DNA from 2 places in the Paucibacter hankyongi genome. Region 2 is predicted to be linked to the other one. Evidence: predicted binding sites of a transcription regulator. Region 2 holds the regulator's gene; the other holds the start of a gene.

Region 1 (6,072 bases), on a different contig from region 2:
CCGTCAAACCCTGGCTTGCCACAAGGCTTGGAGCCGCCTATTCGTCCTTGGCGTTCAAGAGCTTTCGAACCGTTTCCGAGCTGAAACCACGCGCGATCAGGAAGCGCATTTGTTTGGCCTTCATCGCCAGGTCAGGGGCGGCTTGGCCGCCAAACTTTCTCGACCAGATCGCCTTTGCGCGCTCGAATTCGCCGCTTTTCAAGTCAGCCAGCTTTTCTGCGCTGAGGCTCAAGCCGTGCTGTGCCAGTTCTTGTTTGATGCGCAGATCGCCATAGCGGGCGGCGCGAGCGTGGATGCGAGAGTCGACGAAACGCTCGTCACTCAAATAGCCTTGCTGCTGTAACCAGTCCAGCAGGGTTTCGATCTGGTCCTCGGGGTCGACGCTGTGCGTCGACTCGAGATCCGGGTTCGGACCCGGCTGATCTTGTGGGGCCATCGCCGCCTGAGCCGCCGCGGCCGCCAGATCCTTGCGCAAAGATCGCAGCAATTTCAGCCGCAATTCGGAGCGGCTGTGCTCTCGCTGCGACAGCAGGGAGATGGCGCGCATCTTCAAAGACAGAGGTTTCATGACGGTTGGCTTAGGTGCTGCTGAAGGGTGTCCTCAGCAGGCGCGCGTTTGAATGCCTCGATCGGTGTGGAGGCATTGCGGGGCTCGCGCCTAGGGTGGCGGGAGGAGATCCAGGCTCAGGCCCTGTCGTTGGTCGGGCGCCAAGGGGTGTAGGCCCGGCAAGGCACCGGGTGAACGCCAAGCCGGGGGCGCTTGGGTGTCGGCCCAGTACTCTTCGATGGACAAGATCAACCCGGCCTGCAGTTTGAAAAAACTGTTGGCGTAGAACGATTGGCCGTTTTGGTCCACCCGTACCAGGCTGTGCACGCGTTGCACCTCTTGCAACACGGGCAGCCGGTGCTGTGTGTCTGCGGAGGCGCTGCTTGACGCCGAGGCGCCATCATCCAGGTGGTTCAACTCCAGCAAATGAATGGCCCAGCCCTCTGGATAGACCGCATTCACATGCACGATGGCTGCCGCGCCGGCAAACCGTTCGGTAGTGGCCCACCACACGCAATACGCCGCCGGACTCAGCAGCGCTTGGGCCTCGGCCCAGCGCCTAGCTTGGTAGAGCGCCCAGAAGCGCCGTACCAACTCAAGGCTGGAAGTCTTGCTGCCCATTTGGTGAAGCTTGCCGAACAACGCCCTGCGGCGGCGCGTTTGTACCCTTAGGCCGCGGGCTCGCTGCCTGCCAACAGCGGCACGCCGAGCGAGTCGCGAACCTTGTTTTCGATCTCGCGGGCCAGATCTGGGTTTTCGCGCAGGAACTCGCGCGCATTGTCTTTGCCCTGGCCAATCTTTTCGCCTTGGTAGGCATACCAGGAGCCTGACTTCTCGACCACCTTGGCGATCACACCCATGTCGATGATCTCGCCTTCGCGGCTGATGCCTTCGCCATAAAGGATGTCGAACTCCGCAGTCTTGAAGGGCGGGGCGACCTTGTTCTTGACCACCTTGACCTTGGTCTCACTGCCGATCACGTCGTCGCCCTTTTTGATCGAGCCGATGCGACGGATGTCCAGACGCACCGAGGCGTAGAACTTCAAGGCATTGCCGCCGGTGGTGGTTTCGGGGCTGCCAAACATCACGCCGATCTTCATGCGGATCTGGTTGATGAAGATGACCATGCAATTGGCCTTCTTGATCGTGGCGGTCAGCTTGCGCAAAGCCTGGCTCATCAAGCGTGCCTGCAGGCCGGGCAGCGAGTCGCCCATTTCGCCTTCCAACTCGGCCTTGGGCGTCAGTGCGGCGACCGAGTCAACGACGATCAGGTCCACCGAGCCAGAGCGCACCAGGGCGTCAACAATCTCAAGCGCTTGTTCGCCGGTGTCGGGCTGGCTGATCAGCAAATCTTGCAGATTGACGCCGAGCTTTTGCGCGTACTGGATGTCCAGTGCATGTTCGGCGTCGATAAAGGCGCAGACGCCGCTGAGCTTTTGCATCTCGGCAATCACCTGCAGCGTCAGTGTTGTCTTGCCCGACGATTCCGGGCCATAGATTTCGACCACTCGGCCGCGCGGCAGGCCACCGACGCCCAGGGCAATGTCCAGACCCAGCGAGCCGGTGGAGACGACTTGAATGTCCTCAATCACCTCGCCTTCACCCAGGCGCATGATGGAGCCCTTGCCAAATTGCTTCTCGATTTGGCTGAGTGCGGCTTGCAGGGCCTTGGCCTTTTCTGCGTTGACGGTTTTGGCTGGGGCGTCCATGAATTTCTCCTGAATTGACTGGCGCGATTATGGCGCAATCTGTATGTTTGTACAGTAGTTTATCGAATCGTCGTTGGCAAGTGCCGGGCGCGATATGAAGTTGGAAACCGCCGGTGGGGTGATGTAGCGACCGAAGTCTGCTTGTCAGCCCACGCCCTTCCAGGCCTTCAATGCATGCAATCGTAAATATCAGATGGCTCACTGGATGAGCCAGTAATTCGCCGTTTCAGCTTCAGGGCCCAAACGTTCATCCTGCGCACATTCGTAATCCAGGCGCTTGAAAGGCAGGCGGACTCCCTAGAATGCGGAGACAAGAACAAGTCAAGGACGGAGACCGCATGCGCATCCTGATTGCTGAAGATGACCAAGTACTTGCCGACGCGCTGCTGCGTTCGTTGCGTGCCTCCGGCTATGCCGTGGATCAGGTGAGCAGCGGCAGCGAGGCGGACGCCGCCTTGGCTTCGCATGAGTTTGACTTGGTGATCCTGGACCTGGGCCTGCCCAAGCTGCATGGTCTGGAGGTGTTGCGCAAGCTGCGCGCACGGGGCTCGTCGATGCCGGTGCTGATTTTGACTGCGGCCGATAGCGTCGAGCAGCGCGTCAAGGGGCTGGACTTTGGCGCTGATGACTATATGGCCAAGCCCTTCTCCCTGCAGGAGCTGGAAGCGCGTGTGCGGGCGCTGACCCGGCGTGGGCTGGGCACGGCGTCGAGCATCATCAAGCATGGGCCGCTCAGCTTCGATGCGACCGGGCGGGTTGCGTACATCAATGAGCAAATGATTGAGCTGTCCGCGCGTGAGCTGAGCTTGCTCGAAGTGCTGCTGCAGCGGGCCGGCCGTTTGGTGAGCAAGGACCAGTTGGTGGAGCGCCTTTGTGAGTGGGGCGAGGAAGTCAGCAATAACGCCATCGAGGTCTATATCCACCGGCTGCGCAAGAAAATTGAGCAAGGTCCGATCCGCATCGCCACCGTGCGCGGCCTGGGTTATTGCCTGGAAAAAATCCCCGCCTGATTGCGCCTGATGCGCGTCCGACCGCTCTTACTCCGCCTCTTCCTTCGCTTTAAGGCAGTCAATGCCGGTTGATTCGGGTCAACGCTCACTGTTTGGCGAGATCCTTGATTGGATGCTGGCGCCGCTGCTGCTGATCTGGCCGATCAGCGTGGCGCTGACCTGGCTGGTAGCACAAGGCATTGCCAGCCGCCCTTATGACCGCGAACTCGGCGAGATGGCGCGTACCTTGGGCTTGCAGGTGGCCGCCGCACAGCCCAATTTGCGCAGCGGTCGGTCCCAATATGCGCTGGCGCCGGAGGCCGCTGCCTTGCTGCGCGCCGATGAGGCCGACACGGTTTTCTATCAGGTGCTTGGCCTGCGCGGTGAGCTCTTGAGTGGCGACGCGAATCTGCCGGTGCCGGTGGACGAAGAGCTGATCGTGCCCTGGGAGCTGCATTTCCGCGATGACGAGGTCGCCAATGAGCGCGTGCGGGTGGCTTATCTGTGGGTGGCGCCCGAAGGCTTGGCTGGGTCGACCCGAACCATGCTGGTGCAAGTGGCCGAGACCCTGGGCAAGCGTGGCCGCCTGACGAACGAAATCATCAAGGGCGTGATCCTGCCGCAGTTCGTGATCCTGCCCTTGGCCGTGCTCTTGGTCTGGTTGGCCCTGGCGCGTGGTATTGCGCCCCTGAATGAATTGCAGCGCCGCATTCGCTCGCGCGAGAGTTCGGACTTGAGCCCGATCGATGAGCGCCGCATCCCCGAAGAGGTGGCCCCCCTGGTGCGCGCGATCAACGACTTGTTAGCACGGCTGGATCAATCGATCAGCCGGCAAAAGCACTTTCTGGCCGACGCGGCCCATCAGTTGAAAACGCCGTTGGCGGGGCTGCGCATGCAGGCCGAGTTTGCCGAGCGCGAAATCGATGCCGGCCGCAGCCAGCCCGCTGAGTTGAAGCGGTCGCTGCAGCAGATTTCGCTGTCGAGCCAGCGCGCCGCGCATATGGTGAACCAGTTGCTGGCGATGGCGCGCGCCGAGGACCAAGAGCATGCGGCCCAGCGCAGCGAGGTCAATATGGCCGAACTCGCCATGGAGACAGTGCGCGACTTCGTGCCCCGCGCCATGGACAAGCGCATCGACCTGGGCTACGAGGGCCCCAGCGTGGAGCAATGTGGCTTGCGCGTGCTGGGCCACCCGATCTTGATCCGAGAGCTGATCCGTAATCTGGTCGACAACGCCCTGCTGTACACGCCGACCCAGGGCACGGTCACCGTGCGCGTGGTGGAAGACCCGTTTGGTCAAGTCAGTGTCTTGCAGGTCGAAGACTCGGGCCCGGGCATTGCTGAAAACGAGCGCGAAAAAGTCTTCCAGCCCTTCTTCCGCGCTTTGGGCACCAATGTCGATGGTTCAGGCCTGGGCTTGGCCATCGTGCGCGAGATTGCCCAGCAGCACGAGGCCGAGCTGAGTCTCGACGACACCCGCCAGCGCCGGCCTGGATTGGATGAGCCCGACGGTCATGGCCCGGGGGCGCGCTTCACCATACGCTTCCACGCCCATGCTTCGCCACCCAACCCTGACGTGGAAGCAGGCGGGGACGACTGAACCATCAAGACTGATTGAAGCGCCTGGCCTTGGAGATCGACATCAAAAAGCCCAGGCTGATGCCCAGGGTCACCATGGCGGTGCCGCCATAGCTGATGAAGGGCAAGGGCACGCCCACCACGGGCAAGATACCGCTGACCATGCCCATATTGACGAAGACATAGGTGAAGAAGCTCAGCGTCACCGCGCCTGCCATCAGCCGGGCGAACAAGGTCGGCGCATCCGACGCGATCATCAAGCCGCGCATGATCAGCGCGGTGAAGCCGCCCAGCAGAGCCAGCGCGCCCATCAGGCCAAACTCCTCACCGAAGGCCGCAAAAATGAAGTCGGTGGTGCGCTCGGGAATGAACTCCAGATGGGTTTGCGTTCCCTTCATAAAGCCCTTGCCGGTCAGCCCGCCGGAGCCGATGGCGATGCCGCCTTGAATGATGTGGAAGCCCTTGCCAAGCGGGTCTTTATTGGGGTCCAGCAGCGTACAGACGCGGTGCTTTTGGTACTCGCGCAGCACCGGCCATTTCACATCCGGCTGGCAGATGGCCTCTTCGCTCATGATCAGCGCGGATATGGCCACGGCACCGATCAAGAATGCGGGAACGATCAAGCGCCATGACAGGCCGGCAAAAAAGATCACAAACAAGCCCGCCGCAGCAACCAGGATGGAGGTGCCCAAGTCCGGCTGCTTGGCCACCAAGCCGACGGGAATCGCCAAGAGCACAAAGGCGGCAATGAAGTCGGGCAGCCGTAGCAGCCCTTCGCGCTTTTGGAACCACCAGGCCAGCATCAAGGGCGTGGCAATTTTCAAAATCTCCGAAGGCTGGATCTGGGTCACGCCAATGCTGAGCCAGCGCTGCGCGCCCTTTTTCGTGATGCCGAACAAGGCAGTCGCAATCAGCAGCGCCACGCCAATCGTGTAGAGCGGGATGGCAAATGACATCAGCCGCTGTGGCGGCATCTGCGCAACCAGAAAGATCAGGCCGATGGACAACAACATATTGCGCCCGTGATCGACAAAGCGGGTGCCATGGTCGTAACCGGCCGAATACATGGACAGCATGCCGATGCCCATCAACCATCCAATTGCCAGCAGCAAGGGGATGTCAAAGCCGGAGAACAGCGGCTTGATGCGCTGCCACCAGCTGGGTTTGTTGAAAACGCCTGTCATCGCGAGGCTCCCGAGGCGGGTGGGTGGCTGGCCGCCGCATGGCGGAGTTCGGAAGCGCTGGCCGC
Region 2 (6,072 bases):
AATTGAATTGCACCCTACATTCATGCCCATGCCACGCACAGCTCGAACCCAGCAACAGCCCCAATTCGACACCGATCAGGTTTTGCGATTGGACAATCAACTGTGCTTTGCCTTGTACGCCAGTTCCCTGGCCATGACCAAGGCCTACAAGCCCTTGCTGGAACCTCTCGGACTCACCTATCCGCAGTACTTGGTGATGTTGGTCCTGTGGGAGACCGATGGCCTCAATGTGGCCAGCCTCGGCCAACGGCTCTCACTCAATTCGGGCACGCTGACACCGCTCCTGAAACGCCTCGAAAGCACCGGGCTGATCCGGCGCCAACGTGCCCAAGACGACGAGCGGCGCGTCGACATTTTCTTGACCGCAGAAGGGCAAGCCCTGAAAAGGTCTGCCCGAGCTATTCCAACTCGTTTGGCCTGCGCCAGCGCCTGCTCCTTTGAAGAGTTGGCCGAACTGACTTCGCGATTGCAGCGCTTGCGACGCGAACTCGATAGCCAAAACGAGCACAAACCAAGCTGATCCCAGCAAGGCCGGCTTGCAAAAAGCCGGCAATCAAGTACCTCAACCCACCGCGAGCACAAAGGAAAGCACCATGGCACTCGATAAAGTTCTCTACACCGCCCACGCTACGAGCACCGGAGGCCGAGAAGGCAAATCCACCACTCCCGACGGCGCCTTGAACCTGACGCTGTCCACACCCAAAGAGTTGGGCGGCGCAGGAGGAAGCGGAACCAATCCCGAGCAACTGTTTGCAGCCGGCTACTCCGCCTGTTTCATTGGCGCGATGAAGGTCGTGGCTGGAAAAATGAAAATCGCCTTGCCGGCCGATCTGTCGATCAGCGCAGAAGTCGGCATTGGCCCCATCCCAGCGGGCTTTGGCATACAGGTTGCGATGAACATCAGCATCCCCGGCCTGGACCGAGCCAGCGCCGAGCAATTGGTCGCGGCCGCGCATCAAGTCTGCCCCTACTCCAATGCAACGCGCGGCAATATCGACGTCGCACTGAATATCGTCTGAATGGGCTGAAGAAGACCGCAGGTTTGAGTGCGCGGACGAGCGACAAAAGCGCGCAGTCCCAGCTTGTACCTGCGTCTTCTGCGATAGCCAGACTGCGTCCACTCGGCGGAACGAACTCCGCCGAGATTGGCACTTAGGCCTTAGGCGATCCGCGCCTGTAATTTCTCCTGCATCAGTTGCAGCAGCATTTCAATCCTTGCCTTCACCGGACTGAGTGCGCCGGCGCTGGGCAAGGCCTCGTCCGAAGCGGTCACCGGTCCAGCGTCACAGCGGGTGCTGCGCAAGACGCGGACACCGGCGGCCTGCGCCTCCCGCAAGGCCGCGTCCAGGCTGATCGACAGGCTGCCATTGCCAGTACCGGCAACCACCAAGCCGTCAACACCTTGGGCCACAAGCGCCCGGACCACCGAACCGCTTGCCCCTACATGGTTGAGCACGATTTCGACGCTTGGCCATTGTTTGGGCGGCAGCGTTGCCAGCAAGGACGTGCCAAAAACCGGCGCATGGCTGTGCGCAACAGCCAACCAGCGAACATGCCCCTCTTCGATGCTTGCCAAGCGACTGCCATCGACCGAACCGAAGGCATCGACGCGGTAGCTGTGCACCTTGCGCACCTGCTCGGCCGAATGAACCTGACCGGCGAACACCACCACAACACCTGACGCCGATGGATTCGTCGCGACAGTGACGGCATCCAACAGATTTTGAGGACCATCTTTTTGCAAAGCGGTGGCCGGACGCATCGCCGCGGTCAGCACCACCGGTTTAGCCGGACCCAAGACGCGCTGCAAAAAATATGCAGTCTCTTCCAAGGTGTCGGTGCCATGGGTGATGACCACCCCGGCCACCTCGGGGCGCGCTAAATGGATCTGGACACGAAGTGCTAGACGTTGCCAGGTTTCAAAATCCATGTCCTTGCTGTCGAGCTGAGCGACCTGCTCAGTCTCCAAACGTTGCCCAGCCAGCGGCGGCACCGCGGCGACCAATTGCGCAACACCCAGTTGGGCTGCGCGGTATCCCACATTGTCAGAGGCATCTTCAGCCGTACCCGCGATCGTGCCCCCGGTGCCGAGGATCAACACCAAATCAGGTGACTGCGTGGTCAAGGACTCTGGCGACCTATTGTTTGCATCGTTTTTTTGCATTTTTTTCTCAGCTGGATGAAAATACAGTAGCTGGATAAATATTCAGGCCAACCCCAAACAGGATTCCCATGGACGACAAGCCGAAACTCACCGCACGTCAGCAACAAATCCTCGATTTGGTTCGACAGGCCATTGAACTGACCGGCGCCCCTCCGACCCGGGCCGAAATCGCTGCCGAACTCGGATTCCGCTCCGCCAACGCAGCCGAAGAACATCTGCAAGCCCTGGCCCGCAAGGGCGTCATTGAGTTGGTGGGCGGAACTTCCCGCGGCATCAGGCTGAAGTCTGACACATTGAAGGCGGTCAACCAGGCTCGCGAAGCAAAAGAGTCTCGCCAAACTATAGGTGGCGCTCCCGGCCGTCAGTTTTCCCTGCCACTTGCCAGCTTGGCCCAGTTGACTCTGCCCTTGGTTGGGCGCGTTGCAGCGGGCCAGCCGATCTTGGCCCAAGAACATATTGAACAGACATACGCCGTCGAAGCCAGCATGTTTGCGCAAAAGCCTGACTTTCTACTCAAGGTCCGTGGTATGAGCATGAAAGACATTGGCATCATGGACGGCGACCTGCTCGCGGTGAAGAAAATTTCCGAGGCCAAGAATGGCCAAATCGTGGTGGCGCGCTTAGGTGATGACGTGACCGTCAAACGATTCCAACGCAATCGCAAAGGTATCGAGTTATTGCCTGAAAACCCTGACTTTGCACCGATTCTCGTTGCCGACGGCGACGAGAGTTTTGTGCTAGAAGGGTTGGCTGTTGGTTTGATTCGCGGCCAGATGTTCAATTGAATGCGCTCAAAACATGGCGCACCAGAACCTACTGGTGAATTCGTATGGGCTTGACGACGGGGATTTAAATCCGCGAAGGGCACATGCGATTGGACTCTGAGAATTCTCAGTATCAAATCTGCGCTCCTATTCGCGCGCTTTTGGAGCTCAATATACCGAGTCGGCACCCAGATCAAACTCCAGGCTTGGTGCCCGACTCGTATGAGTGAATGCTACATACGGCCTTGGAGACTGCAAATCCGTCCCGAGTTAGAGTTCTCGAGAAATCGATTCGGTAGTCTGGGATCACAGACTCGATATGAGTATGCGGGAATAGACCTCGTTCGGCCGACAAATGTGATCGAAAATGACTGGCAAAAGAAAAAGCCCTGACTGCTTTCGCAATCAGGGCTTTCAATATTGGCGGAGTGGACGGGACTCGAACCCGCGACCCCCGGCGTGACAGGCCGGTATTCTAACCAACTGAACTACCACTCCAAATGACTTAGCAGTTGATTACTCAAACACTAACTCACCGAACAAGTTTTGCAACCATCCTCAGATGATTGCCAAGCCTTGTCAAACTTGGCGTCCCCTAGGGGATTCGAACCCCTGTAGTCACCGTGAAAGGGTGGTGTCCTAGGCCTCTAGACGAAGGGGACTAAACCTTCTAATTTTCAGATTCAAAAAGCCTTTCAGCCCTTCGAATCGACCCACTTGAACCGCGCGCCGCCACTTATCACCAACAAGCAATAAGTGGTGGAGATAAACGGGATCGAACCGTTGACCTCTTGCATGCCATGCAAGCGCTCTCCCAGCTGAGCTATACCCCCAAATATTCTGCGGGCGCCGCGCTATTCAAGCGTCACTACTAATTTTATTCTATCACAAGTAATTTGATTTCTCACCTTACTCGCCGCAGCGATTTATTATCGCTGCTTCAAACAACTCTGACTTTCACCAGAGCTTAATGTTGGCGGAGTGGACGGGACTCGAACCCGCGACCCCCGGCGTGACAGGCCGGTATTCTAACCAACTGAACTACCACTCCATGTATATTAGTATAACACGAATATACAGAACAAATTTGTAGTTGTCTTAAAACATTCTCAAAACAACTACCAAGTCTTGTCAAACTTGGCGTCCCCTAGGGGATTCGAACCCCTGTAGTCACCGTGAAAGGGTGGTGTCCTAGGCCTCTAGACGAAGGGGACTAAACCTTCTAACTTCTCGAACTGCGCGCCGCCAAATTAGATTTGGTGGAGATAAACGGGATCGAACCGTTGACCTCTTGCATGCCATGCAAGCGCTCTCCCAGCTGAGCTATACCCCCAAAACCTTTACTCCGCACTACTTGCCACTGCTTCGCTTTCGCTCGCTTTGGCTGCTGTGCGTCGCGACGTTTTGTGTATCGCGCTGTTCAAGCAAGACATAGATTGTAGAACGAATTTCACACGGAGCGCAAGCGTTTGATGACAATTTCTTTTTCGAACAACTCCAGCACCGCATCCACGCTCGGCGTTTGCACGCGTCCGCACACCAAGGCGCGCACCGGCATGGCCAAAACAGGCATCTTGATGCCGTGCGCGGCAATCGTTTCTTTGATGGCCGCGGCAATACTGGCCTTGGTCCATTCCGCGCCTTCGAGCTTTTCGGCCAGGCTTGCCAGAGCGGGCTTGATTGCATCTGTCACATGAGCGGCCAAGTCCTCAGCACTGGGGCTGACGGCCACGAAATACATCGCCAGCCAATCTGCCAAAGCCACCGTTGTCGCACAACGATCCTTGAACAAGGCACACATCGCTGGCAGACGCGCCACATCAGCTTCGATTCCGCGCTTGCGTAATTGCTCAGCCACCAAGGCCGCCAAGCGTGCGTCATCGGCCTGCTTGATGTACTGGCCGTTGACCCATTCGAGTTTGGCCGGATCCCACTGAGCGGGGCTCTTGTTCAGGTGTGTGCCATCAAACCAAGACACCAACTGCTCGCGACTGAACAGTTCTTCGTCGCCATGGCTCCAGCCCAAGCGTGACAGATAGTTCAGCATCGCCTCGGGCAGATAACCGGCCTCTTCATAGGCCGTGACACTGACCGCCCCCCGCCGTTTCGACAGTTTCTGCCCGTCATCGCCCAAGATCACCGGTACATGCCCGAACTGGGGCAGCGCGGCACCCAGTGCATTGAAGATATTGATCTGCCACGGTGTGTTGTTGACATGCTCGTCACCCCGGAACACATGGCTGATTTGCATATCCCAGTCGTCCACCACCACGGCGAAGTTGTAGGTGGGTACACCCAAGCTACCGGCGGGAGCGTCTTCACCCGCGGGGCGCACGATGATCAAATCATCGATTTCCCGGTTGTTGATGGTGATGGGGCCCTTGACCAGATCGTCCCAAGTCACATCGCCTTCGAGCGGGTTCTTGAAGCGAACCACCGGCGCTACGCCGGCAGGCACTTGCGGCAAGGTCTTGCCGGCCTCGGGCCGCCAGCGGCCGTCGTAACGGGTCTTCTCGCCGCGGGCGCGCTGGGCCTCGCGCATATCGTTCAACTCGGCCGGCGTGCAGTAGCAACGGTAGGCCTTGCCTTCGGCAATCAATTGCTCGGCCACGGCCTGATAGCGCTCCAAACGCTGCATCTGATAGATCGGGCCCTCGTCATAGTCCAAGCCCAGCCACTTCATCGAGGCCAGAATCTGTTCCACAGAGTCTTGGGTCGAACGCGCCACATCGGTATCTTCGATGCGCAGCACAAACTTACCACCGAAGTGGCGGGCGTAGGCCCAGGAGTACAAGGCCGTGCGCGCCGTACCCAGATGCAGGAAGCCGGTGGGCGATGGGGCAATACGGGTGCGCACGGTGTTGGAAACGTTCTGGCTCATAGGGATTTCAAGGTAGAAAGACCGCGCAACAAATCATCGGTGATGTCATCGACATGCTCTAAACCGACCGACAAACGAATCAAGCCTTGGCCAATGCCCGCGGCCTGGCGCTGGGCCTCGCTGAGGCGACCATGCGAGGTGGTTGCCGGGTGCGTGATGATGGACTTGGTGTCGCCCAAATTGGTGGCGATGCTGAGCACACGGGTGCTGTCGATCACATGGAACGCCGCGGCGCGCGCGGCTTCCGGCGTAGCGGCGCGCAG

The links. The regulator LexA, encoded in region 2, represses DNA repair genes until DNA is damaged. The targets are predictions, from matches to a motif close to ACTGTATNNNNATACAGT.
Region 1: the regulator LexA is predicted to act here: its motif matches at 2,295-2,312, upstream of recA (recombinase RecA).

Annotation. Positions count from the first base shown of each region.
Region 1 is NZ_JBBHJX010000006.1:49,067-55,138, forward strand. Features, by position in the region: gene WG899_RS11095 (regulatory protein RecX) at 38-568, opposite strand; gene WG899_RS11100 (nuclear transport factor 2-like protein) at 659-1,168, opposite strand; gene recA (recombinase RecA) at 1,216-2,256, opposite strand; gene WG899_RS11110 (response regulator) at 2,595-3,266, shown strand; gene WG899_RS11115 (sensor histidine kinase) at 3,328-4,845, shown strand; gene rodA (rod shape-determining protein RodA) at 4,850-6,007, opposite strand; gene mrdA (penicillin-binding protein 2) at 6,004-6,072, opposite strand, start outside.
Region 2 is NZ_JBBHJX010000001.1:522,071-528,142, forward strand. Features, by position in the region: gene WG899_RS02300 (MarR family winged helix-turn-helix transcriptional regulator) at 23-520, shown strand; gene WG899_RS02305 (organic hydroperoxide resistance protein) at 594-1,019, shown strand; gene WG899_RS02310 (asparaginase) at 1,160-2,125, opposite strand; gene lexA (transcriptional repressor LexA) at 2,233-2,949, shown strand; tRNA gene WG899_RS02320 (tRNA-Asp) at 3,350-3,426, opposite strand; tRNA gene WG899_RS02325 (tRNA-Glu) at 3,515-3,590, opposite strand; tRNA gene WG899_RS02330 (tRNA-Ala) at 3,686-3,761, opposite strand; tRNA gene WG899_RS02335 (tRNA-Asp) at 3,903-3,979, opposite strand; tRNA gene WG899_RS02340 (tRNA-Glu) at 4,067-4,142, opposite strand; tRNA gene WG899_RS02345 (tRNA-Ala) at 4,186-4,261, opposite strand; gene gltX (glutamate--tRNA ligase) at 4,379-5,809, opposite strand; gene WG899_RS02355 (O-succinylhomoserine sulfhydrylase) at 5,806-6,072, opposite strand, start outside.